2 regions of the Streptomyces sp. NPDC043952 genome follow, and region 2 is predicted to be linked to the other one. Evidence: riboswitches for the same ligand, from Rfam matches in the RefSeq annotation. Region 2 holds a riboswitch; the other holds the start of a gene.
The links. A riboswitch is a leader RNA that binds a small molecule or an ion and turns the genes downstream of it on or off. The one in region 2 is predicted to bind cobalamin.
Positions count from the first base shown of each region.

Region 1: another riboswitch for cobalamin. It lies ahead of nicT (Nickel transporter NicT); the one in region 2 lies ahead of AC069R_RS25690 (CbtB domain-containing protein).

Region 1 covers NZ_JBWKES010000020.1:37,971-56,854, forward strand. The annotation lists gene nicT (Nickel transporter NicT) at 253-1,344, opposite strand; cobalamin riboswitch at 1,373-1,575, opposite strand; partial or broken gene AC069R_RS22645 (hypothetical protein) at 1,716-2,268, shown strand; gene AC069R_RS22650 (FAD-dependent oxidoreductase) at 2,626-3,861, opposite strand; gene AC069R_RS22655 (TetR/AcrR family transcriptional regulator) at 3,998-4,573, shown strand; gene AC069R_RS22660 (DUF8189 domain-containing protein) at 4,811-5,233, shown strand; gene AC069R_RS22665 (PP2C family protein-serine/threonine phosphatase) at 5,348-5,881, shown strand; gene AC069R_RS22670 (PP2C family protein-serine/threonine phosphatase) at 5,901-7,097, opposite strand; gene AC069R_RS22675 (NUDIX domain-containing protein) at 8,076-9,554, shown strand; gene AC069R_RS22680 (hypothetical protein) at 9,818-10,171, shown strand; gene AC069R_RS22685 (DUF1990 family protein) at 10,219-10,968, opposite strand; gene AC069R_RS22690 (hypothetical protein) at 10,965-11,177, opposite strand; gene AC069R_RS22695 (DUF1990 domain-containing protein) at 11,290-12,012, shown strand; gene AC069R_RS22700 (SDR family oxidoreductase) at 12,023-12,916, shown strand; gene AC069R_RS22705 (MBL fold metallo-hydrolase) at 13,282-14,124, shown strand; gene AC069R_RS22710 (type I polyketide synthase) at 14,332-18,884, shown strand, end outside.
Region 2 covers NZ_JBWKES010000027.1:62,380-71,623, forward strand. The annotation lists gene metE (5-methyltetrahydropteroyltriglutamate--homocysteine S-methyltransferase) at 1-1,947, shown strand, start outside; gene AC069R_RS25675 (histidine phosphatase family protein) at 2,121-2,702, shown strand; gene AC069R_RS25680 (hypothetical protein) at 2,728-3,066, opposite strand; gene AC069R_RS25685 (CbtA family protein) at 3,211-3,963, opposite strand; gene AC069R_RS25690 (CbtB domain-containing protein) at 3,986-4,207, opposite strand; cobalamin riboswitch at 4,244-4,389, opposite strand; gene AC069R_RS25695 (enoyl-CoA hydratase) at 4,468-5,259, opposite strand; gene mmsB (3-hydroxyisobutyrate dehydrogenase) at 5,256-6,152, opposite strand; gene AC069R_RS25705 (enoyl-CoA hydratase/isomerase family protein) at 6,149-7,225, opposite strand; gene AC069R_RS25710 (acyl-CoA dehydrogenase family protein) at 7,222-8,370, opposite strand; gene AC069R_RS25715 (CoA-acylating methylmalonate-semialdehyde dehydrogenase) at 8,378-9,244, opposite strand, start outside.

The DNA.
Region 1 (18,884 bases), on a different contig from region 2:
GGTGACGTCGCCGTGCAGGACTCGGGCACGAAGGGGGCCCGCCGGCGCCTGGTGACCCGCAATGGCTCCGTGCGGGTCACCCTGCCGGCGGACGCCCCGCTGTACGCGACGGACGCGCGCACCGTCAACGGCCGCTCCGCCGTGGGCGTTCCGGCCGCGCGCTCCGCCGACCACCGGTACCGGCTGACGCTGCGCACCCGTCAACGGCGACACCGAGGCCCACCGCGGCCGAGGCTCCCGCTCCGCCGGGTGTCAGCCACCGTCGCCGAGCCGGCCCGCCCACCTCTGCTCCACTCTGGCCAGCCGCCAGTACGCCAGCGCCGCCGCCCAGACGACCACGAACAGGCCGACGATGACGTACCCCACGTTGTCCAGGTCGAGCCCGGCGATCCAGCCGGTCACCGCGTCGCTCAGATCGAGCTTCTCGTGCAGCACCCCGACCAGTTCGATGGTGCCGATCAGGAAGGCGACCGCGATGGACAGGCCGGTGATGGTGAGGTTGTAGAACACCTTGCGCACCGGGTTGGAGAACGCCCACTGGTAGGCGAAGTTCATGAAGGTGCCGTCGAGCGTGTCGAACAGGCTCATCCCCGCCGCGAACAGCAGCGGCAGGCACAGGATCGCGTACCACGGAAGCCCGGCCGCGGCACCGCTGCCCGCCATCACCATCAGGGTGACCTCGGTCGCCGTGTCGAAGCCGACACCGAACAGGAAGCCCAGCGGGAACATCTGGCCGGGCCGGGTGATCGACTTGGTGGCGCGGCCCAGGAACCGGTTCATGAACCCCCGCGAGTCCAGGTGCTGTTCGAGGGCGGCCTCGTCGTACGTGCCCGCTCGCATCGCCCGGAAGACCCGCAGGATGCCCGCGAGCGCCACGAGGTTGAGCGCCGCGATGAGGTAGAGGAAGGTCCCGGAGACGGTGGTGCCGACGACGCCGAGGGTCTGGTGGGTACGGGAGTTGTCGTCGAGCAGGGTGCCGGCGAGCTGTGTGCCGCCCGCGACCAGGGCCGCCATGACGACCACCACGCTGGAGTGGCCGAGCGCGAACCAGAAGCCGACCGATACCGGCCGCTTGCCGTCGGCCATCAGCTTGCGGGTGGTGTTGTCGATCGCGGCGATGTGGTCGGCGTCGAAGGCGTGCCGCATGCCCAGCGTGTACGCGGTCACGCCGAGGCCGATCCCGAACGCCTTGGATCCGACCTCGTAGTGGCCCGGTACGACCAGCAGGAACAGGATGCCGAACGCGACGGCATGCAGGGCGGCGATCACCATCAGCAGTCCGGCGGTACGGACGGTGTCCTCGCGCCGCCAACGAAAACGGGTCGACTCTGTGGGCAGGGTCATACGGTCACGCTCCAGCACCTCGTGGATCTCTTCGTGAAGTGCCGTGGCCGGTCTCCTGGCTTACGGGTGTGCGCGTGTCCGTCCCGGCCTTCCCGTCCGCCGGGCGGCGGACAGTGACCATGCACAACTGGGACGGATACTCCCCGATCACAGTGGCGAGGGCCGCTCCGGCCTGAACCCCGCGAAGGGTTGTCACCGGTCTTCCCGAACACCACGGCCCGCCCACCGTAGGACCGACCACCCATCCCCGCACAACCGCACGGTCGTTCAGGTATCCAAGATCACATTTTTGCGCGGGACCGACACCGCTTTCGGGCACGCCCTGGCGATTCGGCGAAGGCGGAAAAACTTTTACTAACCTTGGGAAAATCATGGCTTGTTTCAGGCTTTCTGACCTCTCGCATGCCGCAATCGACCGACGGGAGACACGAGATGCGACCTCGCACCACGATGGACCACCGGCCCCGGTCGGCCGCCTCGCGCTCCCGGTCCGACTGGGCTCCTGCGGCGGACTGACGCTGGACTACACGCCGGACGGCAACCACTTGAAGGGCGCTGCGGTCATCACGGCTCGGGCCACGCAGAACCTGAGCCGCTTCGACCTCGACCTGTCGGGCCTGCGGGTACGGACCGCCACGGTGCAAGGGGCGAGGGCCCAAGCCGCCCGATCTGGAAACGAGTTGGTGGTGACCGCGAGCGGTCGAGGGCGACGTCGGAGGGCTCGAAGGCTGGATCGAGACCGACGACGGCTCGGCCGCCCTGGGCGAGCCGACCGGCTCCATGACCTGGTTCCCCGGCAATCACCACCCCTCGGACAAGGCCATGTACGACATCCGGGTCACCGTGCCCAGGGGCGCGGACGGCGACTTCTACGACGTGGTGAGCAACGGCGAGCCGATCGCGGAGCGGGACAAGGGCGGGAGGCCTCGAAGATCTCGTCGGTACTCCTGCCGCCCCGCTTCTCCTCCCAGAGCCAATCCGCGTAGACGGCCATCCCCTCGCTGACGGGTGTCCGACCCGCCCGTCTACGGACGCGGTGCCATGGTCCTGCACCAGGTACGCAGGGCCGTCGGCGACGAGGCCCTCTTCCGCATACTCCACACCTGGGCGCGCCAGCACCGGGCAGTTCCTCGCGCTGTGCGAGAGCGAGTCCGGCAAGGAACTGACCGGGATCTTCGACGCGTTGCTGTTCGCCAAGGGCAAGCCCTCTCGGGCGCGAGGAGCCTGACCAGCGAAGCAGCGAGCCCTACGGGAGCCGGCGGGCGGTTGCCGGACGGGCGTTCACGCGCCGGTGTGTTCGCCCGCCCGCTGGGCACGCTCCCGCCGGTAGGACTCCGCGCGGGCGAGGTAGTCCCGGTGTTCCTGCTCCGGGTCCGGGGGCAGGTCCGGCTCGTCGGTGGTGGTGAAGAACTGCACCAGGGCCTCGTTCGAGTTCACGGCGAGGTCTCCGGAGCGGGCGAACATGTCCGACTCGTAGCGGGCGACCGCCTCGTCCAGGGTGGCGGCAGGGTCGGGGCCGACCGCGCGGCTGACGGCGTGCGCGAGTTCCGCGCCGTCCAGCATCGCGAGGTTGGCGCCGTGGCCGCCGAAGGGCGCCATCAGGTGGGCCGCGTCGCCGATCAGGGTGACGCCGGGGACGTGTTCCCAGGTGAGCGGGGCGGGCAAAGCCCAGAAGGCCCGCGGCACGTAGTCGCCGTCGTTGCGGACGATCAGCGCGCGCATGGCCTGCGACCAGTGCCCGAATTCCCGAACGAGATGGGCGCGGATGCTCTCCCGGTCGGTGAGGTCCACGCCCGCCCCGGCGTGCCAGTCCGGTGCCGCGCGGAACGCGATGTAGCCGCGGACCACGCCGTCGCCGTTGCGCTGGAGGATCACCGCGCGGCCGTCGTTGTCGTTGGAGAACATGTGGCCGGCGCCGACGATCCCGGCGACCTCGGGGTGGCGGGAATCGACATCGTCATACCGGGCGTCCAGGAAGCAGACCCCGAGGTGCTGCGGGGTGGCGTCGCTGACCAGGGGGCGGACCTTCGACCACGCCCCGTCGGCGCCGACCACCAGGTCGGCCTCCGTGGTGGTGCCGTCCGCGAACTCCAGGCGGTGCCCGCCGTCGCCGCGCGGGGTCACGCCGACGAGCCGGTGGCCCCAGCGGACGGTGCCGGGCCGCAGGTGGTCGTACATCATGCGGCGCAGCCGGCCGCGGTCGATCTCCGGCGCGGCCGCGTCGCCGGGTTCGGGGGTGAACTCCGCCAGCACCGTGCCGTGGTGGTCGCGGCGGGTGCCGGCCTGCCCCTCCGGCCGGGCCTGTGCCATGAAGGCGTCGAGCAGCCCGGCGTCCTCAAGGGCGATCTGCCCGGAGTCGGCGTGCAGGTCGAGCGTGCCGCCGGTGTCGCGGGAGTCCACGGCGTCGTCGGCGTCGTACACGGTGACCTCGATGCCGTGCCCTTGCAGGACGCGGGCGCAGGTCAGACCGGCGGGCCCGCCGCCGATCACGCAGATCCGGGGGGTGCTGTTCGTCATCGGGACCTCTTCCTCGGGTGGCGCGGGTCGCGAACGCGTCGCGACAGCACCCGTCTGGGTGCAACCGCTAAAAAAGCGTAACAGCTAAACTTTCGAAGCGGGTCCATGAACGCGGTAAAGTGTCGGCGTGACCGAGATGGGGCGCCGAGAGCGCAAGAAGGCAGCCACCCGCCAGGCCCTCGCCGACGCGGCACTGCGCCTGTTCTCCGAGCGGGGCTACGACGAGGTCGGGGTGCGGGAGATCGCCGACGCGGCCGACGTCTCCGTGACGACGCTGTTCAAGCACTTCCCCGACGGCAAGGAGGCGCTGGTCTTCGACCAGGACGTGGACCGGGAGGCGGCCCTGGTCGCGGCGGTCCGCGAGCGTCCCGCCGGGCAGTCCGTACCGGGGGCCCTGCACCAGATGCTGCTGGGCGAAACCTCCCGGCGGGTCCATGCCGACCCCCGGTTCGACGACTTCCTGCGCCTGGTCGACACCACCCCGGCGCTGCGCGAGTACGCCCGCAGGATGTGGCTGCGGCACGAGCACGTCCTGGCCGCGGCGATCGCCGAGGACGCCGGGCTGCCCGCCGACGATCCGGGCTGCCGGGCGCTGGCCCACTTCGCGCTGGAGGCGCCCGTTCTCGTCCGCGGGTCCCGCGACCCCGACGCCGCCCTCGGCCGGATCTTCGACCTGCTCGCCAACGGCTGGACCGGCGAGCGCGCCGGCTGACCCGGCGTCAGCGTCCGTCCGCCGCCGGCCGCGGGGAGGCAACCGGCGGGCGCAGGCGGAATTGGCCGTACGGCAGTTCTGCCGGTGCTTCCGCATGGTCCGGCGGATGCCGTCGTGGTCGACTTCCTCAGGGCGGTGAGGGCGCGGCAGTTCCGACGCCGCCGGCCCGAAGACCGCTCCCCGGCCCCCCTGACCTGGAGGGGGTGAGGGACCTCGACGCACGTGAAGGAACCGGACATGAACAAGATCAAGGCCGCGCTCGTCGCCGCCGCCCTCGCCGTGGGCGGGCTCGGTGTCGCCGCCGCCCCGGCCCAGGCGGCCGGCTGCACGTACATGGGCACGCCTTACGACTGCGGCTACCCCGTGGCGTCCGAGGCGCTCCCGAACGGCACGAGGCAGATCTTCATCATCGGCACCGACCAGGCGGTGTGGACGAACTGGAGCCGGTCCGACGGCAGTTGGCACGGGTGGCAGTCCATGGGCGGCATCGCCGGGAGCGGCGTCTCCATCTGGGGCGTGAGCGACGGCGGCTGGGTGTTCTCCATCGTCGTCACGGGCACCGACGGCAGCCCCTGGCACCGTACGCGTTCCACCGACGGGACCTGGTCGCCCTGGTCCCTCCCCGCCTGCCCCGAACCGGACTACAACACCTCGTGCTGATCCCTTGCCCCAGCGGCCCCGCGCCCGCCGGCGGCGGCCGGGCGGGTGACGCAGACCGGGCGGGCACGGCCTAGGTTGGGGGCAGGTCACCGGCGGCAGCGGGCACGAGAGCAGTTGGCGCTGGCGGTGGGCGACGTCATCGGGCACGGCCTCCAGGCCGCCGCGGTCATGGGCATGCTGCGCAGCGCCCTGTCGGCGGCCGTGCGCGCCCTGGCGCGCCCCGCGCAGGCTCTGGAGGTGCTGGGGCTGTACGCCCGGTCGATCGACGACGCGCTGGGCACCACCGCGGTCAAGGCCACCGGAGACCGGCGGAGCCGGCTGATCACCTACAGCAACGCCGGGCACCCGCCCCCGGTGCTGGTGCAGGGCAACAGTACGACCGAGCTGCTGGACCAGGCGCGCGACCGCAGCATGTGCCCCGCCCGCAGGCCAGCCTCCTACAAGCCGGCCGACACGCTGGTGCTCTACACCGACGGGCTCATCGAGCGCCGTGAGGAGGACATCGACACCGGTCTGAACCGGCTGCGGGATGTCCTCGCCGAGTGCGGCCGCCTCGGGCCCGAGCGGCCGGCCGACACCGTGCTGGCCCGTCTCGGCGTGGCCGGCGGCGGCCGGGACGACGTCGCCCTCGTCGTCGTACGCCTGTAGTCCGGGTGGTGTCCCCTGCTCAGAAGTACCCCTCCTTCGCCGAGAAGCCCCGCTCCCGTGCTCCCGGCAGCGGGCCCGTTCCCGGACACGCCTCCGTCTCCGGGAGGCGGCGGACCGCGTAGACCGTGGTGTCGTCGGCCAGCCGGCGCCCGCTGTGCCGGAGCACGCCGTCGCGGACCCGGCGGACCAGGGGGCCGGGCGCGGCGCAGCCCGGATCGGCGGCGACCGCGGCGGCGACATCGCCGTGCAGGTCGTAGAACTCGCCCTTGCGGTCACGGGCCTCGGTCACCCCGTCGGTGACGAGCAACAGCGTCTCCCCCTGTGCGAGCGGCACCCGGTGGGTCGGCGGCAGCCCGCCGATGAGATCGCCGAGGCCGAGCGGCACCCCGTCTCCCGCGGGCAGTTCGCGTACCCCGTGCGGCCCGACCGCGAGCGGTGCTTCGTGCCCGAAGTTGACGACATCGACCGTTCCGGGTGTGTCCCTGGAGAAGGCGACGAGCACGGCCGTGGCGAACCGGTCGCGGTCCTCCCGGCCGATCGCGGCGGTATGCACCCGGTGCCGCAGCATGCGGATCTCCAGCCGCTCGGCGACCGTCCGGAGGTCGTCCTCGTGGTAGGCGGCCTCGCGGAAGGTACCGAGCAGTGCGGCCGCCGCCTCCACCGCGCCGAGTCCCTTGCCCTGCACATCGCCGACGAGGACACGGGTGCCGTAGGGGCTGGGCTGGATGTCGTAGAAGTCGCCCCCGACCTGCGCCTCGACATCCGCGGCGAGATACACGCCCGCCTGCTCCAGACCGGCCCAGCGTTCGGGCAGCGGGCGCAGTACGGCCCGTACCGAGGTCTCCAGGATGTCCTGCATGCGCAGCAAGCGCCGCTGCTGCCGCACCCGCAGTGCCGCCACCAGGGTGGCCAGCACACCGCCCAGCGCGACCAGCACGAAGTCGGGCAGGCCCGCCTCGTACTGCCGGGGCCAGGCGTTGTCCACGAGGACGTACGTCACGAGGGACACCACGGCGAAACCAGCTGTGGTCCCCACCCCGCAGACCGCGGCGGCCAGGCCGGGCACCAGGACGATCCAGGAGACGATCCGGAACTCGGCGCCGGTGTTGAAGTCCAGCGTCACGGTGCCGATGAGCAGCAGCGATGGCAGCAGCCAGGCGTAGCCGCGCACACCGTTCCACTGCGGGCGGCCCCGCTCGTGCTTGATCACTCTCATGGCGGCCGCGTCTCCATGCTCCACAGCGAAGCATGGGCCGACCCGCCCCGCATGCGGACCCCGCCCAAGAGAGAGGGCGCTGGGACTGGACCCGGCCTCGCCGGTGATCTGGTTCGGCTCACCTGACTAGACCTCCGGCGGGGCCGAGCGATGCTGGGCACGCTCGAACAGGAGGTACGGGAGTCCGGTATCGCGGGCCGGAGCGCGCCGGCCGCCTGGTTCGCATGCTGGGCCGCCGACAGCCCCGCGGAACCGCCCGCGCCGCGACCGGCCTCGTGAAGACGGCGCGGATGCGCCTGGCGGCAGCCGGGCGGACAGGGGGCGACGGGCAGGGGGCGTTCGAGCGGCGGTGACACCCCGCCCCCGACCGTGGTCTACGACCTGGGCAGCGGAGGAAGCGCCGGTCGCGCCGCGGCGTCCGGCTGTCGCCTCGGCAATGGGCTTGTCGCGAGGCCGGGCAACGCCATCGCGCCTATGACGTGGTCGAGTTCACGCAGTATGCTCGTCGCCGCGTCTCGCACGCGCGCGGGTACATCGCCACGCTCCGCGACAAGTTGGTGGTAGATCGGAGCGTCCTGAAACATGTGGTCCCTTCCGTAGTGATCATGACTGGTACGGCCGCCGAGTCTAAGGGCTGTCCCGCGACGATCTGTCTCTGTGTCCTGATCTCGGCCTTCTTGGGCCGAAGCGCGCACTGTGGCCGCGCGAGCGGACCGGCCTGAGCGGCCGTCGGACAGCCGCCTGCCGTCGGCGCGGCAGGCCGCGGTACGGCTCGTACGCGGCCTGCATGACCAGCGTCGGTGTTTCGGCCACGGCCGTGTTCGACGACCGGCCAGCTCCGGCAAGGGTCGGTGTATCCGGCACGAACGCGTATTCGCCTGACACCGGGTTTCCGCCGCGTCCGAAAAACGTGTGTTCGACAGGGGGGTCTTCGTCGTTGATCCCTACGCCCTGTCCGCTCTCCGCCGAGGTGATGACGTGCCGCCCACCCGCTCCCACATCCGTGCGACCACCGAGACGTACCTGACCCGGCATCCGCACGAACGCGAGGCCCTGGCCGGGTTGCCGGCCCTCCTCGACGGGCCCGACGAACCGACGAGCCGCGCCACGCTGCCGGCCCACATCACGTGCAGCGCGGCGGTCATCGACCGTGACCGGCGCGTGCTGCACATCGGTCACCGGGCGTCGAACCGGCTCCTCGCGCCGGGCGGTCATGTGGAGGACGACCGGACCCTGTTGGCCGCCGCGCTGCGCGAGGTGTGCGAGGAGACCGGGCTGCGCCCGGCGGATCTGTGCCTGACGCCGCAGTTCCTCGGCACGCCGGTCGACATCGACGTCCATGACATCGACGCCGCCCCGGCCAAGGGCGAACCCGCGCACCGGCACTTCGACTTCCGTTTCGCCTTCTACCTCGCGGCGGACGCGCCGCCACCGCTCTCGCCGCGGGACGAGGAGGTGTTCCGCGTGGAGTGGCGGCCCCTCGCTGACGTCGGTTCACCGACCCTGCGCGCCAAGCTCCTGGACGCCGAGGCCCGAGGTCTCGACGGGCGGCCCGAGCCGGTCAACGCCTCCGCCCTGATCCACGACGGCCGCGGCCGGTATCTGCTCCACCTGCGCGATCACCGGGACGGCATCTGGGAGCCGTGGTCCCTCGCCCTGCTGGGCGGTGGCCGCGAGCCGGGCGATGCCTGCCTGGAGGCGACCCTGCGCCGCGAACTCGCCGAGGAGGCGCCCGGTCTGGAGCCCGCCGGGCTGAGGCCGTACGCCCTGGAGACGGAGACCGGAGTAGACGGACTCAGCGTGCCCGTCCAGATCTACGAAGGTCGCTGGAGGGGTCACCCCGATTCCGTGGAGCTGCGTGAGGGCGTCCTGTTGCAGTGGTTCACCGTCGACCAGTTCGACCGGCTGCGGCTGAGTCCCGGCCTGGGCGACCTGATCCGCGGGCACGCCGCCGAGCAGGCTGATTGCGGCGGCCCGCGGGACCGCGACGACCAACGGCGTGGTGACGCGCCGGCGGGAACGGAGCTGCACATCGTCGGCGTCCACCTCTACCTCCAGGACGAGCGGGGCCGCGTCCTCCTCGGGCTGCGGCACCCCGATGCGGCGTACGCCGGCAACACCTGGCACTTCCTGGCCGGGCACTGCGAGCGGGAGGCCGCGGTCGGCTGCCTGGTGCGGGAGGCCGAGGAAGAGGCCGGGCTCGTCATCGATCCGGCGGGTGTCGAGCTCGTGCACGTGGTCCACCTGCTCAGCCCGCCGACGGCACGCCCGCGGATCCAGCTCGTCTTCCGCGCCCGGTCCTGGTCCGGCACCCCCGAGGTACGGGAGCCCGACCGGTGCGCGGAATGGCGCTGGTGGTCGCCCGAGTCCCTCCCGCGACAGCTGGTTCCCTACGCGCGCACCGCCATCGAGGGCGTCCTCGCGAACCGCTCCTACTCCGAGATGGGCTGGTCGTGACCCCAGAGGTCGCCAGCGCGCCGAGGCCCCTCCGTAGCCGAGCCGGCCGCCTCGGCCGGAGTCGAAGAGGCGCGGCGGCAGGTCGATGCCCATCTGCTCCGGCGCCGCCGTGGCGATCGGTGCCGCCGGGCCGGGGCTTTGGCCCGGCGCAGGGGGTGGCGCTGCGCGCGGGACGACCCGTTCGGGGGACAAAGCGGCTATCCGCCTGCTTTCTGGGCATCGCTGGCATTGACCGCATCAGCATCCGACAGAGAGAGATTCCCGTGTCTGCTCGCTCCCTCACGGCGGCCCTCGGCGCCGCCTGTAGTGCCTTCGTCCTGCTGCTGGCCGCGCCGGGTCCGGCCGCGGCGGCGACCGGCCAGTTCCGCTACTCCTACACCACCGCCGAGGGGTACGAAGCCGTCGGCTTCCTCAACGACCCCGCCAGCGGCGAGTGCATCAATCTGCAAGGGCCCGGTGCCGAGCCGGGGTCGGCCAGCCGGGCTCCCAAGAACCGCACGGACGCCACCGCGACCGTCTTCCTCGACGCCGACTGCGAGGGCGACGTCTACTACACCCTGCGCCCCGGCGCGGGCGCGGGCGACCGCCTCCTCCTGCGGTCCGTCGTCTTCTCCTGAGCTCCCGCACGGGGAGCCGGACGCCGCTCACCGCGGAGCGGCGCGCGTCAGCCGGGGTGGGGTGAGCGGGCCGGGGACTCGCGGTGGAGGGCCAGGGTGTCCAGGCGGTGGACGCGTGCGTCCGAGGGCGCGTACACCAGGGGGCCGATTCTCGTCGCCGGGTGGGGCGGGGCGGGCTCGCCCCGCAGCGCCGTACCGACGAAGCGGCGCATGCGTTCGCCGCACCGCCGGTAGAACCGCAGTTGGGTGCGGCGGCCGAACAGCCGCCAGCCGAGGGCGGTGACCGGGCCGAGCGTGGGCGCGCCCTGCGAATAGCAGGTGACCAGGAACTCCACCGCGCCGGTCGGGCTGTTCTTCACCACCTCGTAGGTGACCTTGCCGCGCTCCAGGTGACCGTCGAGGGTCTCGTACGCCCATCCCCACACGTGGTCCGTCGCCTCCCGCGTCTCGTCGACGACCTCGGTGACGCGTACGCCGCAGTGGAAGTGCAGGCCGTGGAAGCGGGCTTCGAGCAGCATGTCGCGGCCGAGGAGGGGGGCCGCCGGGTCGTACAGCGCCCGGACGATCTCCGGCGGGGAGAACTCGTAGTCGCGGACGAGGCGGCGGGCGTGCGTCCAGGATCCGCCGGGCGCGGGAGGGCCGGGGGGCTCGGCGGGCAGCGGGGTGCGGTGCACGTCGATGTTCCACGCGGGGCGGCGTACCTCGTCGGCCGAGTAGTTGACGGACGCGTCGGCGAGCCGCTGCCACGCTCGTACCGCGTCGAACCGTCCGAAAGCCGGTCGCCCGGTGGTCGTCACTCCGGTTCCCGCAGCGATTCGCCGATCAGCCACAGCATCGGCGGCCACAGGCCGACGAACAGCGCGCGCCGTTCGGCGTTTCCGCGCTGCTCCTGGTCGACGGTCTTCGCGCGCACCCACAACGTCACGCACAGACCGATCGCGCCGAGCGAGGCGAGGTGCAGTTGAGCGCTGCGCGCGCCCGCTCGGTGCAGCAGCCGGACCACCATGCGCGCCTCCAGGTTCGTCCGCTCGTGTCACACCACCGTGTCACCAGCGCTATACCAGGGTATGCACCTATTCATTCATATTTATGCCTATCCGATGAGATGAGGGAGTTCGATGCCCGGACAGCGCTGGCAGCGGGGCCTGACCGTGCTGGCGCGGTGGCTCCTGGGCACGATGCTGGTCACCTGGCGTTATCTGTGGGAGACGACGCCCCTGTACCGTGCGGGCGAGTGCGAGGGCGATGAGCGGGACCGGCCGCCGCAGCTTCCGCCGACGGCGGTCGACGGCGCGGTGCAGCGGGCCGAGGACGGCTGCGGTCCCCTGTTCCACCGTGTCTTCCGGGTCCGTATCGCCGGGGCCGACGTCGATGCCGCCCGGCTCGTGGAGCATGTCTGCCGGCACTTCGAGCACTTCGTCCCCTCGGAGGTGGTCGGGATCCGCTCGGGTGAACTCGGTGCCGGGGGTCTGGACGTCGCGGACGAGCTGGTGGTGGAGATGCCGGGTCCCTGGAACGGTCCGGTGCGGGTCCTCCACCGCGACCGCGGTCTGCTGCACCTGGTGACGTTGCGCGGGCACATGGAGGCCGGTCAGGTGCGGTTCCGCGCGTACGAGGACGGCGACCTGCTCGTGTTCGAGATCGAGCTGTGGGCACGCGCCGCGACCCGCCTGGTGCACGTGCTCTACTCGTACCTGCGGGTGGCGAAGGAGATCCAGCTCAACATGTGGGTCCGCTTCTGCCTGTCCGCCGTCCGGGACTCGGGCGGCCGGCTGGTGGACGGGGTGCACATCCGCACCCGCCGGCTCCACCCGTCGCACGCGGCGCCGCGGAAGGGGTGAGGGGCACCCCATGCCGAGCGGCCCTCTCCAGGACCGTACCGCCGTGGTCACCGGAGCCGCGCGCGGGCTGGGTGCCGCGCTGGCGCGCGAACTGGCCCGGCGCGGGGCGCGCGTGGCACTCCTGGGGCACGAGGGGGCCGGGCTGGCCGCCGTGGCGGACTCCCTGGCGACCGCGAACGCGAACGCGGCCCTGGCGGTCGAGGTCGACGTCACCGACCCCACCGCCCTGGCGGAGGCGGCGGCCGAGGTGCGCGCCCGGCTCGGGCGGCCGTCGGTGGTCGTGGCGAACGCCGGGATCGCGCAGGGCGGCCCGTTCGCGACGTCCGACCCCGCCTCGTGGCGCCGCGTCATCGACGTCAATCTGACGGGCAGCGCCCACACGGCGCGGGTCTTCCTGCCCGACCTCGTCGCGACCCGCGGCTACTTCTTGCAGGTCGCCTCGCTGGCCGCGCTCGGTGCCACCCCCATGATGAGTGCCTACTGCGCCTCGAAGGCGGGGGTGGAGGCGTTCGCCCACGCGCTCCAGGCGGAGGTCGCGCACCAGGGGGTCGCCGTGGGCATCGCCTATCCGGGCTGGGCGGACACCGACATGATCGGCGACGCCGAACGGTTCGCCGCCCTGCGCGAGTTGCGCGTGCGCATGCCGCGTCCCGTCCGCGCCATCCACCCGGCCGACGCGGTCGCCGCCCGGCTGGCGCGTGCGATGGAGCGCCGCCGTACCGCGGTCTACGTTCCGTCGTGGCTGCGCTGCGTCCAGGCGGTCCGTGCCGCTCTGCCGCCCGTCGTGCTGCGGGTGACCCGGCGCGAGCTGCCCCGTCTGGACGCCGGACGGCCGTTGCGCGCCACCGGCCCGCTCGGCGCCGGCGGGCGGTCCGACACCGCCGCGGAGCGGGGAGAGGGCTGATCGCCCGGCCGGGGGCTGCTCGGGGGGCCGGTGCCGGGGGGTGCGAGGCGCGGGGTCGTACGGCGGCGACGGCAGAGCCGGACGGGCGCGCACCGGCCGCGGCGGCCCGGCGGCCCTGGGGCACCCCTGACGCACCGGGCGCCGCTCGCGCCTGGGCCGGGGCGCGTACGACACCGGTCGCGCCTGGGCCGGGGCCCGCACGACACCGGTCGTACCTGGGCCGTGGCGCGTACGACATCGGTCGCGCCTGGGCCGGGGCCCGTGCGTATACACCGTCGGCCTCGGGTACTCCGGGTGGGTCAGGACGGCGCAGTCCCGCCGCCGTACGACACAGACGGGCCCCTCCCGTCGGGCAAGGACGGACCATGGCCGACTTCGACGACAGCGCCCTGGACCTGCACTTCATCGGCAACGCGACCGTCCTGCTGCGCTACGGCGACCTCACCCTGCTGACCGACCCGAACTTCCTGCACCGCGGCGAGCCCGCGTACCTCGGGTACGGGCTGATCAGCCGCCGTCTCACGGAGCCGGCGCTGGCCCCGCGGGAGCTGCCGCGGCTGGACGCGGTGGTCCTCTCGCACCTGCACGGCGACCACTGGGACCGCAGGGCCCGGCAGCACCTGGACCGGTCGGTGCCGATCGCCACCACACCGCACGCGGCCCGCCGGCTGCGCGCCTGGCAGGGCTTCCGGCAGGCCGGGGGGCTGCGCACCTGGGAGAGCTGCACCTTCCGGCGGGGCGGGGCGCGGGTGCGGGTGACGGCGCTGCCCGGCCGGCACGCCCTGCGGCCCGTGCTGCGGAATCTGCTGCCGCCGGTGATGGGCAGCATGCTGGAGTTCGGCCCCTCTGACGGCGCGGTGCGGCTGCGCCTGTACATCTCGGGGGACACGCTCCTCTTCGACGGTCTGGAGGAGATCGCCGGGCGCTTCCCCGGCGCAGACCTCGCGGTGCTGCATCTGGGCGGCACGACGCTGCCGGGCGGGTTCGTGGTCACCATGGACGGTGCCCAGGGCGCCGAACTCGCCCGCCGCCTCGACTACCGGCACGTCCTGCCGGTGCACTACGACGACTACACCGTCTTCCGCTCCCCGGTCGAGGACTTCCTGGCCGAGGCGCGCGGACTCGGCCTGGGCGAGCGGCTGGTCCCCTGCGAGCGAGGGCAGCACGCGCGGGTGGTGGCCGGCGGAGAACCGCCCACGGTGCGGTGAGCGAACGGCCCACGGTGCGGTAAGCCCCGCGGGCCAACTCCACGGCCGGAGAGCTGAGATGGCGCACCCCGGTAGGCCGATCGGGCGACTTCTTCCCGGATCCGGGCGGTCGCGCGTGCGGTCGCCCGATCGTGGACCTCGGCGCGCAACCGGTCGATCGGCGCTGTCGTCCTCAACGGCGGGTCGTCGTCTCAAGGAGGTCATGCGGTGGGTACGCACGTCGATGTCGTCAAGCCGCTGGCGGACCTGCTCCGCGACCATGCCCGCCGCCTCGGGGACAAGGTCTGCTTCGAGGACCCGGTCCGGCGTGTGACCTACCGCGAGCTGGAGCGCAGGACCGCGCGGCTGGCCGGTCATCTGGTCGGGCTCGGTCTGGAGCGCGGTGACCGGGTGGCCGTGCTGCTCGGCAACCGGGTCGAGACGGTCGAGAGCCTGCTCGCGGTCACCCGCGCGAGCTGCGTCGGCGTGCCTGTGGACCCGGGCAGTTCACAGGACGAGCTGACCCGCCTGCTGGACGACAGCGGGGCACGGCTGCTCGTCACCGACGACACCTGCCTGACCCGGCACCGGGCGCTGTCGTCCCGGTCCGGGATGACCGTGGTGCTCGCCGGGGGCGGCAACGACGAGGACAGCGGCGGGAGTTCACGCCCGGACGCGGACGGGGAACGGTCCGCCGTACGGGACGGGGTGCTGCGCTACGAGGAGTTGGCGGACGCGGAGCCGCGGACGCCCTGCCGGGACGATCTCGGGCTGGACGAAGTGGCCTGGCTGCTCTACACGTCGGGCTCCTCCGGAGCGCCCAAGGGCGTCCTGTCCACGCAGCGCAACCGCCTCTCGCCGGTCGCGACAGGGCTCGTCGGTGTCCTGGGCCTGTCCGAACGGGACCGTGTGCTGTGGCCGTTGCCCCTCCATCACGCGATGAGTCAGGTGGTGTGCTTCCTCGGCGTGACCGCGGTGGGCGCGAGCGCGGTGCTGCTGCCCCGGTTCTCGGTGGCGGGCGTGCTCCGCGAACTGCGCGGCAGCGGCGCCCCGTTCACGCTTCTCGGCGGGGTCCCGACCACCTACTCGGCGCTGCTCGACGCGGTCCGGGGCGAGGAGGACGGCGCCGGTCTCGGCGCCCCCGCGCTGCGTGGCTGCGTCAGCGGTGGCGCCGCGGCGGGGCACGGGTTCCGCGCGTTGTTCGAGGCGGTCTGCCGGGTCCCCTATCTGGAGCACTACGGCAGCACGGAGGCGGGCCCCGTCACCATGGCGGCGCCGGGTGAGGCGACGGCGGACGGAGCGTGCGGCCGGGTGCTGCCCGGTACCCGCGTCCGGGTCGGCGGGGGCCCCGACGGACGGGACGCCGGCGAGGGTGAGTTGTGGGTCGCCGGGCCCGGTGTCATGGCCGGTTACCACGGCAGGCCGGAGGCCACCGCGGAGGTGCTGCGCGACGGCTGGTTCCGCACCGGCGACCTGGCCAGGATCGACGCCTGCGGTGAACTGGCGGTCACCGGCCGGGCGAGCGAGCTGATCGTCCGGGGCGGGGTGAACATCCACCCTGCGGAGGTGGAGGCGGTGCTGCGGCGGCTTCCGGGGGTGGCCGACGCCGCCGTGGCCGGGCGCCCGCACCCGGTCTTCGGCGAGGTGCCGGTCGGCTATCTGGTCACCGGGCCGGGTGGCGGGCTGGACCGGGGGCGCGTCCTCGCGGCCTGCCGGGCGCGGCTGGCCGCTGCGAAGGTGCCGGTCGAGCTGTTCGAGGTGGCCGGGATCCCCCGTACCGTCTCCGGGAAGATCCTGCGCCGGGACCTCGCCGCCCTGCCCGCGCGGGCGCTGGGCGCGGAGCCCGCGGGGGAGCCCGGCCGGCAGACTTCGGCGCCCGCCGGACGGGGCCGGGCACCGGCGGAGGAGCTGCTGGACCTGGTGCGGGGCGAGGTGGCGGCCGTACTCGGGTGTACGCCTCGGTCGGTGGAACCGGGCACCGCGCTGCGGGACTTGGGCATGGACTCGCTGACGGCGACGGTGTTGCGGGAGCGGCTGTCGGCGGTGACCGGGCTGCCGCTCTCCGAGGCCGTCGCCTTCGACTTCCCCACGGCGGCCGCGCTCGCCGCCCACCTCGGGGAACGGAACGCCGCCGCGCCGGCCGGTGCCGGTTCCGTGCACCGGGGTGCGGACCGGCCGGACGACGATCCCGTGGTGATCGTGGGGATGGCGTGCCGCTACCCCGGCGGCGTGACCTCCCCGGAGGAACTGTGGCGGCTGGTCGCCGACGGGAGGGACGCCATCGGCCCCTTCCCCGCCGACCGGGGCTGGGACGTCCGGGCGCTGTACGACCCGGACCCCGGCAGGCCCGGACGGACGTACGTGCGCGAGGGCGGCTTCCTTTCCGGCGCGGACCTCTTCGACCCCGGATTCTTCGGCATCTCCCCCCGCGAGGCGCTGGCGATGGACCCGCAGCACCGGCTGCTGCTCGAAGTGGCCTGGGAGTCCTTCGAGCACGCCGGTCTCGTCCCCGCCGCCCTGCGCGGCACGGCGACCGGGGTGTACGTCGGGCTGATGTACAGCGACTACGCCCGCCGCCTGGCGACGACGCCGGAGCAGGTCGAGGGGTACCTGGGTCTCGGCAACGCCGGCAGCGTCGCCTCGGGGCGTATCGCCTACACCCTGGGCCTGGAAGGGCCGGCCCTCACCGTGGACACGGCGTGTTCCTCGTCCCTGGTGGCCCTGCACCTCGCGGCCCAGGCGCTGCGCCGGGGCGAGTGCGCCTTCGCGCTGGCCGGCGGTGCCACGGTGATGTCGGGGCCCTCGTCGTTCGTGGAGTTCAGCCGGCAGCGGGCGCTGGCACCGGACGGCCGCTGCAAGGCGTTCGGCGCGTCGGCCGATGGCACGGGGTGGGCCGAGGGCGCCGGGATGCTGCTGCTGAGCCGCCTGTCCGAGGCGCGCCGCGCCCGGCTTCCGGTGCTGGCCGTGGTGCGCGGCTCGGCGGTGAACCAGGACGGGGCGAGCAACGGACTGACCGCGCCGCACGGACCGGCCCAGCAGCGGGTGATCCGGCAGGCGCTCGCGGACGCCGGGCTGGCGTTCGGGGACGTCGACGCGGTGGAGGCGCACGGCACCGGCACCCGGCTCGGGGATGTCATCGAGGCGGAGGCGTTCTTCGCGACGTACGGGCGCGAGCCGCGGCCAAGTCCCCTGCGGCTGGGCTCGGTGAAGTCGAACATCGGTCACGCCCAGGCCGCCGCCGGAGTGGCCGGGGTGATCAAGATGGTGCAGGCGATGCGGCACGGTGTGCTGCCGCGCACCCTGCACGCCGACGAGCCGACCCCCCGTGTCGACTGGTCGCCGGGGCGGGTCGCGCTGCTGACCCGCGCGGTGGAGTGGCCCGCGACGGACCGCCCGCGCCGGGCGGGGGTGTCGTCCTTCGGCATCAGCGGCACCAACGCCCATGTGGTGCTGGAGGAGCCCCCGCGGGACGAGGCGGCGGGGGCGGCGGCCGTATCGCCTGTGCCGGGGCATGCCGAGGGGGCCGCGGTGGCCTTCCCGGTGTCGGCCAGGAACGCGCCGGCGCTGCGGGAGCAGGCACGACGGCTGTACGACCACGTGGCCGCCGCCCCCGACACGGCCCTGGTGGACCTCGGGCACTCGCTCGCCACCACGCGTACGGCCTTCGAGCACCGGGCCGTGGTGGTCGCCCGCGACCGCGCCGAACTGCTCGACTCGCTGCGGGCGTTGACCGAAGACGACAGGCGCCCCGGAGTGCACAGGGGAACCTCTCGCCAAGCGGCACGGATCGCCGTGCTGTTCACCGGCCAGGGCAGTCAACGCGCTGGCATGGGACGCGAGTTGTACGCGTCGCGGGGGGCGTATCCGGTCTTCGCCCGTGCACTGGACGAGTGCTGCGCCCTGCTCGACCCGCTGCTGCCGGTGCCCCTGCGGGACGTCCTGTTCGCCGGGCCCGGCACGAGCGCGGGCGCGCTGCTGCGCACGACCCGGTTCGCGCAGCCGGCGCTCCTGGCCCTGGAGACGGCCCTGTTCCGGCAGTTCGAGGCATGGGGAGTACGTCCCGCGCTGGTGGCCGGGCACTCGGTGGGCGAGGTGACGGCGGCCCATGCCGCCGGGGTGCTGTCCCTCGCGGACGCCTGCACCCTGGTGGCGGCCCGCGGCCGGCTGATGGACGCGCTGCCCGCGGGTGGCGGGATGGCGGCGCTGGCCGCCGACGAGGACGAGGTGGCCGCCCACCTCGCGGCGACCGGGTGCGCGGCGGAGATCGCCGCGGTCAACGGGCCCGCCTCGGTGGTCGTCTCCGGCGACGAGGCCGCGGTGCGGGAGGTCGCCGCGCACTTCAGGGCGCGGGGCCGTTCGGTGACGCCGCTGCGGGTCGGCCATGCCTTCCACTGCGCGCACATGGAGCCCGTGCTGGCCGACTTCGCGGACGTGGTCCGGCATCTGGCCTTCGCGGCGCCGCGGTTGCCCCTGCTCACCGCCGTCGAGGGCCGCGCGGCCACCGACGAGGAGCTGCGCACACCCGAGTTCTGGGTGCAGCAGATCCGCCGCCCGGTCCGCTTCGCCGACGCGGTCCGGTACCTGGGTGAGCGAGGGGCGACGCACTACGTCGAGCTGGGGCCGGACGGGGTGCTCACCGCTCCGGTACGGGAGTGCCTCAGCGCGGCTGGGCCCACAGAGACCGGCGCGGGCACGGGCACCACGGCCGGCGCGGGCACGGGCAGCACGGTCGGTGCGGGCGCGGATGGCGGTGAGCGGCGCCCGGCGCCACTGGTCCTGCC
Region 2 (9,244 bases):
AACTACCACTATCTGGTCCCCGAGCTGGGCCCAGGCACCGTCTTCAGCGCCGACACCGGCAAGCAGGTCACGGAACTGAAGGAAGCCCTCGCCCTCGGCCTGACTGCCCGTCCCGTCCTGGTCGGCCCCGTCACTTACCTGCTGCTCGCCAAGCCCGCGCCCGGCGTGGCGGCGGACTTCGAACCGCTCACCCTCCTGGACCGGCTGCTGCCGGTGTACGCGGAGATCCTGGCCGACTTGCGCGCGGCGGGCGCGGAGTGGGTCCAGCTGGACGAGCCGGCCCTGGTCCAGGACCGCACCCCGGCCGAGCTGAACGCCGTCGCCCGGGCCTACCGCGACCTCGGCGCCCTCACCGATCGACCCAAGCTGCTAGTCGCCTCGTACTTCGACCGGCTCGGTGACGCCCTGCCGGTGCTGGCCAAGGCGCCGGTCGAGGGACTCACCATCGACTTCACCGAGTCCGCGGCCGGAAACCTGGAGGCTCTGGCCGCCGTCGGCGGGCTGCCCGGCAAGCGCCTGGTCGCCGGCGTCGTCAACGGCCGCAACGTCTGGGTCAACGACCTGGAGAAGTCCCTGTCCACACTCGGCACCCTGCTCGGGCTGGCCGACCGGGTCGACGTGGCCGCCTCCTGCTCCCTCGTCCACGTGCCCCTGGACGCGTCCGCCGAGCGCGACATCGAGCCCCAGATCCTGCGCTGGCTCGCCTTCGCCAGGCAGAAGACGGCCGAGGTCGTCACTCTCGCCAAGGGCCTCGCCCAGGGCACGGACACGATCGCCGCCGAACTCGCCGCCAACCGCGCCGACCTGGCCTCCCGCGCCGGCTCCCCCATCACCCACGACCCGGCCGTGCGATCCCGCGCCGCCGCCGTCACCGAGGCCGACGCCCGCCGGTCCCAGCCCTACGCCGAACGGGCCGCCGCCCAGCGCGCGCACCTCGGCCTGCCGCTGCTGCCGACCACTACCATCGGCTCCTTCCCGCAGACCGGCGAACTGCGCACCGCACGCGCCGACCTGCGCGCCGGCCGGATCGACGCCGCCGGGTACGAGGAGCGCATCAAGGCCGAGATCCAGGAGGTCATCTCCTTCCAGGAGAAGACCGGCATCGACGTCCTGGTGCACGGCGAGCCCGAGCGCAACGACATGGTGCAGTACTTCGCCGAGCAGCTCACCGGCTACCTGGCGACGCAGCACGGCTGGGTCCAGTCCTACGGCACCCGGTACGTCCGCCCGCCGATCCTCGCCGGTGACATCTCCCGCCCCGAGCCGATGACCGTGCCCTGGACGACGTACGCCCAGTCCCTCACCTCCCGGCCGGTCAAGGGCATGCTCACGGGCCCGGTCACCATGCTTGCCTGGTCCTTCGTCCGCGACGACCAGCCCCTCGGCGAGACGGCCCGGCAGGTCGCCCTCGCCCTGCGCGACGAGGTGAACGACCTGGAGGCGGCGGGGACGTCCGTCATCCAGGTGGACGAACCGGCCCTGCGCGAGACGCTGCCGCTGCACGCCGCCGACCGCCCGGCCTACCTGGCCTGGGCGACCGAGGCGTTCCGGCTGAGCACCAGTGGCGTGCGGCCGGACACCCAGATCCACACCCACATGTGCTACGCCGAGTTCGGCGACATCGTCCAGGCCATCGACGACCTCGACGCCGACGTCATCAGCTTGGAAGCCGCCCGCTCGCACATGCAGGTCGCCCGCGAACTCGCCGTCCACGGCTACCCGCGCGAGGCCGGACCCGGCGTGTACGACATTCACTCCCCGCGTGTCCCCAGCGCCGAGGAGGCCGCCGAACTGCTCCGCGCCGGCCTCAGGGCCATCCCCGCCGAACGGCTCTGGGTCAACCCCGACTGCGGCCTGAAGACCCGCGGCTGGGCGGAGACCCGCGCCTCGCTGGAGAACCTGGTCGCAGCCGCCCGCACCGTCCGCGGCGAGCTGTCCGGGTCCTAACCCGCACGACCAGAGGGGCCGGGGCACCACGGGCGCCCCGGCCCCGACTGCGCCCAGCGGGCTCGCCCGACAACCGGCGGGCGCCTGGCCATCGATCCGGACAGGCGCACCTACGTACCGTACGCGGTGGAGACCCGCGCCCGCCCCATGACACCGAACGCAGGAGGAGCCACGTGACCAGCCGCGTCGCCTTCGTCTCGCCCGCCACGAGCCCGTCGCTGCGGCAGGCACGGTTCTACGACGGAGACTCGATCGACGACATCGGAGCGGCCCGTGCCCGTGCGGCAGCCGGGTCGCTGCTCGCGCCCGCGCGTGTGGTCACATCCCCGAGTGTGCGCTGCCGGCAGACGGCGGCCGCGCTCGGCCTGGGCGGATCGGAGTCGCCAGAGCTGAGTGGGCTGGATGTGGGTCGGTGGCGAGGCCGCACGCTGGACGCGGTGGCCGCCGCCGAGCCGGAAACCGTGGCCCGCTGGCTCAGCGACCCGAACAGCGCACCGCACGGGGGTGAGTCGGTGCAGGCCCTGTGCGCGAAAGTCGCGCGGTGGCTGGAGGAAGCGCGGGCTCTCGAGGGCCGCACGCTCGCCGTGGTCGAGCCGGAAGTGGTGCGGGCGGCGATCACGGAAGCGTTGGGTATGCCCGCCGCCGCCTTCTGGCGCCTTGATGTGCCACCCCTGACGGTGACCGAGCTGAGTGGCCGGGCCGGGCGCTGGAATCTGCGTCTGGGGCGCCCTCTGACGGTGCCGGATGTCGATTGACAGCCCAGTCACAGTCACCGGCCGTTCAGGGCGCCGCATCCCGGTGACGGAGCAACAGCTCCGCGACCTCGCAACGCAGGCAGGAACCGTCGGCGTCCTTCTGACCGGCTTGCCCTTCGAGGCACGTCGTCGACGACGTGCGGGTCCGCTGCTCGCAGCCTTCTCCCCGTGCCGCCAGCAGGGCCTCCAGGTCGTGAAGCAGCCGTTCGCTGCGTTTGGCCTGCTGTGCGAGGACCCGTACCCGAGCGCTCTGGCCGCCGATCTGTCGGCGGCTGGCGATCAGTTGGTCGTACTCCTCCAGGGTGAGGGCGACCGCCTCGCGGCCCCCGAGGGTGATGTGGCGCGGTCGGGGGGTTCTGGCCACTCGGTGCCTCCGCTCTTCGGCTGAGTGGGTGCGTCCGGTCGGGATGCCTGCCGTGCCGTTGCCGTGTCCGTGCGCTTTAGGTGTCCTGGGAACGCCAGAGGGCCCCCGGATGGTTCCGAAGGGCCCTCTGTTGTCCGGAAAGAGTCAGCGCGCGACCGGAACGGCACGGCCGCTCGCGGCCGTCGCCGGCTTGGGATTCAACAGGCGTTCCGCCAGTTCGCCGAAGAGCAGGCCGAATCCGGCCCATAGAGTGGCCTGGATGGCCAGCGCGGACAGCCGGAACCGCCACAGCAGGGCGGCCGGGAAGTCCTTGGGCACCTCGTTGATGACCGGCAGGAACTCGTAGGCCAGGCCGATCACGACGGCGAACGCGGCCACGGCGGCCACCGTCGCCCACCAAGTGCCCAACGAGGGCGCGAGGCGCTTGCCCAGGATGGTGGCGGCGATCGCCAGGAGCACGCTGAGCAACATCATCAGGAAGTACAGCGTGGTGCGCTTGCTGATGGTGTCCGGATCACCCACCGACGGCGGGTTGGCCGGGTACTTCAGGAACGGCACGACATACACGGCGAGGAGCGCGCAGCCGGACAGCAGCAGCGCGGTCGCCCGCGGGCTGAAGCGGCCGACGCGGCCGAGTGCGAAGCAGTACGCGAGCGCGGCGATGCCGCCGAAGGCGACCCCGTAGACGAGGACGCCCGTGGCGAGGCCGGCGGTGGACTGCAGGGAGCGGGAGACGACTTCCATCTCGTGCTCGTGAGAGTGGGCGTCCTCGAAGGCGATCGCCTTGTCGACGCTCGGCTCCCCGAGAAGGTAGGCGACGACGAGGGCGAGCACGCCGGCCACGAGGCCGGCGAGCATGCCCCGCACGAGGAGGTTTCTGACCGTTGCGGAGTTCATGGGTGTGTGCTGTCCGCTCGCGTCAGTGGCAGGGGAAGCCGAGCAGGTGGCGGGCGTCGTGCACCCACTCGTGGACGTCGGTGCCGTTGAACACCGAGGTGGCGCCCTGCTCGGCGCCGACGAAGTAGAGCAGGACCAGCATCAGGATGCCGAAGAAGACCGCCCAGGGAGCTATCGCCTTCAGCGGCAGCTTCGCGGGGATGGCGGGAGTGGTGGCTGTCGGCTGCGCGGCGGTCTGCGCCATGGCGGAACCTCCTCTGGGAGTTCGCGTCCCATCTCGGTGGTGCACATGACGACGGCCACGGGTCTGACTCACGAACCGCCCGTCATAAGGATAGTTCGCATACAGTGGCGCGACCGTGCCGGAGTCCCACCGGCTTCCGTCTCGCCGTCGTCGATATCGGACCGACCGTATCGCGAGTCACGAGCCTGGCCAAGACCGCGCCCGTCCGCCCCGGCATGATCTTCCTCTCAAGCCGGGCGGACGGCCGGGTGCCGGGCGGTTCAGCGGTGGCGGAACTCCGGCGGTCTCTTGTCTACGAAGGCGGCCATGCCCTCCTTCTGGTCGGCGGTCGCGAACACCGCGTGGAACAGACGCCGTTCGAAACGGACGCCTTCCGTGAGCGTGGTCTCGAAGGCCCGCCCGACCGCTTCCTTCGCCATCATCGCGACAGGCAGCGACCTACCGGCGACGGTCTCGGCGACGGCCAGGGCTTCGCCGAGCAGGTCGTCAGCGGGGACCACCCTGGAGACCAGCCCGGCTCGCTCGGCTTCGGTCGCGTCCATGATGCGCCCGGTCAGGCACAGTTCCATGGCCTTGGCCTTGCCGACCGCGCGGGTCAGGCGCTGGGAGCCGCCGATGCCGGGGATCACCCCGAGCTTGATCTCGGGCTGGCCGAAGACGGCCGTGTCGGCGGCGAGCAGGATGTCGCAGAGCATGGCGAGCTCGCAGCCGCCGCCCAGGGCGTATCCGGCGACCGCCGCCACTGTCGGCGTGCGGAGCTGTCCGAGCCGGTCCCAGGCGGCGAACCAGTCAGCCAGGTACATGTCCATGTATCCCTGTGGCTGCATCTCCTTGATGTCGGCGCCGGCGGCGAACGCCTTCGCCGACCCGGTGATCACGATGCAGCCGCAGCCCGGGTCCCGGTCGAGGGCCTCGGTCGCCGCGACGACCTCGTTCATGACCTTGAGGTTGAGGGCGTTGAGGGCCTTGGGCCGGTTGAGGGTGAGCAGGGCGGTACGGCCCTTGCGCTCGACGAGGATCGTCTCGTACTCGTGGGCCGGTTCCGTGGTCATGCCTCAGCTCCGCTCTGGTCCCTGATGGTGCGTACGATGCCGGAGAAGTCCTCCGTGACACCGGCTCGCTCGGCATAGGATTCGTACAACTCGGCTGCTCGCAGGCCGAGTTCCGCGTGCACTCCGCCCGCTTTGACTGCGTTGGCCGCGAGCCCAAGGTCCTTGGCCATCAGAGAGGCGGCGAACCCGGGACGGTAGTCCCGGTTGGCCGGGCTGGCTGGGACGGGCCCGGGGACGGGGCAGTTGACGCTGAGGGCCCAGCACTGGCCGGATGCCGTCGAGGCCACGTCGTACAGGGCCTGGTGGGACAGGCCGAGGCTCTCGCCGAGGACGAACGCCTCGCTGACAGCGATCATGGAGACGCCGAGAATCATGTTGTTGCAGATCTTGGCGGCCTGCCCGGCACCCGCACCGCCGCAGTGGACGGCATTCTTGCCCATGGCCTCCAGCAGCGGAAGTGCCTCGGCGAATTCGGTCCCTCCGCCACCGGCCATGAAGGTGAGCGTGGCCGCTTCGGCTCCCACCACTCCGCCGGAGACCGGGGCGTCCAGGGCCCGCATTCCAGCGGCGAGTGCGCGTTCGTGGGCGGTGCGGGCGTCGGCGACGTCGATGGTGGAGCAGTCGACGAACAGGGTGCCGGGCCGGGCGGTCGGCAGCACGGTGTCGTAGAGATCCAGGACATGGCGGCCCGCGGTAAGCATGGTGATGACCACGTCGGCATCGGCAACCGCGTCCGCCGACGACTCGGCGGGTTCCACGCCCGCACGCGCCGCACCGTTTACGGCCTCGGGCACGAGATCATGGCCGCGCACACGGTGCCCCGCCTTGACCAGGTTGGCGGCCATCGGGGCGCCCATGTGCCCGAGGCCGATGAATGCGACGGTACGGCTCACCAGGCCACCTCCGTGGTCACATCGGGCCCGGCGAGTCCGAGTTCGCGCTCCCCGAGCGGAGCGAAGAAGCGTTCGACGTCGGCGTCGGTCACCTCGACCAAGGTGGCCGGCGACCAGTGTGGGTCACGGTCCTTGTCGATGACCTGGGCGCGGATGCCCTCCACCAGGTCCGGATGCCGGAGAGCGGCGCAGGAGACGCGGTACTCCTGGTCGAGGACCCGCTCCAGCTGGCCGAGGCGCCGGGCCCTGGACAACGCGGCGAGGGTGACCTTGAGGGCGGTGGGCGACTTGGCGAGCAGGGTTTCGGCGGCTTCCTTCGCGTCGCGGCCGCCGTCGGCGAGCAACCGGTCGACGACTTCTTCGACCGTGTCAGTGCCATAGCAGGAGTCGATCCACTCCCGCCGGCCGGCCAACTCGCCCTGGGGAGGCGGCTGTACATGGCGGGCGAGAGCGTCCCGCACAGGCATCTCGGCGAGGTCGTCGATGAAACCCCGGAGTGCCGCAGCCGGCACGAAGTGGTCGGCGAGCCCGCAGAGCAGGGCGTCACTCGCACCGATCTGTGCGCCGGTCAGGGCCAGGTGCGTGCCCAGTTCGCCCGGGGTGAGGGCCAGCAGGTAGGTGCCGCCGACGTCCGGGACGAAGCCGATGCCGGTCTCGGGCATCGCGATCCGCGATCGTTCGGTGACGATCCGGACGCTGCCGTGCGCGGAGACGCCCACGCCGCCGCCCATGACGATGCCGTCCATGACGGCCACGTAAGGCTTGGGGTAGCGGGCGATCAGGGCGTTGAGGCGGTACTCGTCGCGCCAGAACGCGGCCGACGCGGAGCCATCACCGTCGCGGACGTCGTCGTGGATGCTGCGGATGTCGCCGCCCGCGCACAGGCCGCGCTCCCCGGCACCGGTGATGATCACGCTCTCCACGGCCGGGTCGCGCTCCCAGCTGCTGAGCGCGTCGTCGATGCGGCGGACCATCTCGTGGTTGAGGGCGTTGAGGGCCTTGGGCCGGTTGAGGGTGATGTGGGCGGCCCGGCCGGTGGTGCGGAACAGGACGGGTTCGTCGGTGGCGGTCATCCGCACGCCTCCGTCAGGCCGCGGGCCACGATGACGCGCATGATCTCGTTGGTTCCTTCCAGGATCTGGTGGACGCGCAGGTCTCGGACGATCTTCTCGATGCCGTATTCGCTGAGGTAGCCGTAGCCCCCGTGCAGCTGGAGCGCGCGGTCGGCGACCGAGTACCCGGTGTCGGTGGCGAACCGCTTCGCCATGGCGCACAGGTACGGTGCCTGCGGGTCGCCCCGGTCGAGGGCCCCCGCGGCCTGCTGGACCAGGGCACGGGCGGCGGCCAGTTCGGTCGCCATGTCGGCGAGGCGGAAGCGCAGGGCCTGCGCGTCGAGGAGCCGTGCGCCGAACGCCTCCCGGTCGGCGAGGTGCGCGACGCTGCGGTCGAGCGCGCTGCGGGCGCCGCCGAGCGAGCAGGCGGCGATGCCGAGGCGGCCGCCGTTCAGGCCGTTCATGGCGATGCGGAAGCCCTCGCCCTCGCGGCCGAGGAGCCGGTCGGCGGGCAGCCGTACGCTGTCCAGGACGACCTGGCGGGTGGGCTGGGCGTTCCAGCCCATCTTCCGTTCGTTCGGGCCGAAGGTGAGCCTGGGGTCGTCCTTGTCGACGAGGAATGCTGAGACCCCGTCAGGGCCGGTGCCGCCGGTGCGCGCCATCACGACATACACCTGGGAGGCGCCCGCCCCGGAGATGAACTGCTTGACGCCGGTCAGGACGTAGTCGTCGCCGTGGCGGACGGCCCTCGTGGTGAGGGCCGCGGCGTCGGAGCCGGCACCCGGTTCGGTCAGGCAGTAGCTGGCGAGGTCGTCCATGGCGCACAGGCGAGGCAGCCACCGGTCGCGCTGGGCGGCGTCGCCGTAGCGGTCGATCATCCAGGCGACCATGTTGTGGATGGAGAGGTAGCCGGCGATGGACGGGCAGCCGGAGGCCAGGGATTCGAAGACGAGCACGCCGTCTGCGCGGGTGAGGCCGGAGCCGCCGGACTCCTCGCGGACGTAGACGCCGCCGAGGCCGAGGCCGGCCGCCTTGCGCAGTACGTCGACGGGGAAGTGCTTGTCGCGGTCCCAGTCCAGGGCGTGCGGTGCCAGGTGGTCCTGGGCGAAGTCGAGGGTGGTCTCGACGAGGGCGTGCTGGTCCTCGGTGAGCAGGGTGGTGGTCATACGGCACTCAGCCCATCGTGGGGATCGTGAAGCTCGCGCCCTCGCGCAGCCCGGCCGGCCAGCGGGAGGTGACGGTCTTGGCGCGGGTGTAGAAGCGGATCGCGTCCGGGCCGTGCTGGTTCAGGTCGCCGAAACCGGAGCGCTTCCAGCCGCCGAAGGTGTGGTAGGCGACCGGTACCGGGATGGGCACGTTGACGCCGACCATGCCGGTGTTCACGCGCCGGGTGAAGTCACGGGCGGTGTCTCCGTCACGGGTGAAGATCGCGACGCCGTTGCCGTAGATGTGCTCGCTGGGCAGGCGCAGGGCCTCCTCGTAGTCGGCGGCGCGCACGACCGACAGGACGGGACCGAAGATCTCCTCCTGGTAGATGCGCATGGCGGGGGTGACCCGGTCGAACAGCGACGCCCCGGCGAAGAATCCGTTCTCGTGGCCGGGGAGCACGAAGTCCCGGCCGTCCATGACGAGTTCGGCGCCCTCCTGGACACCGAGGTCGACGTAGTCGCGGACCCTCTCGACGGCGTCCCTGCCGACCAGCGGCCCGAAGTCGGCCTCGGGGTCGTCGCTGCGGCTGATCCGCAGCGCGCCGATGCGCTCCTTCAGCCGGGCGACCAGTGCGTCGGCGGTGTCCTCGCCCACGGGCACGGCCACGGAGATGGCCATGCAGCGCTCACCCGCCGAGCCGTACCCGGCGCCAATCAGAGCGTCGACGGCCTGGTCGAGGTCGGCGTCCGGCATCACGATCATGTGGTTCTTGGCGCCGCCGAAGCACTGAGCACGTTTGCCGTGGGCCGCGGCGGTGGCGTAGACGTGCGCGGCGATCGGTGTGGAACCGACGAAGCCGAGGGCGGCGACGCGGGGGTCTTCGAGGAGGGT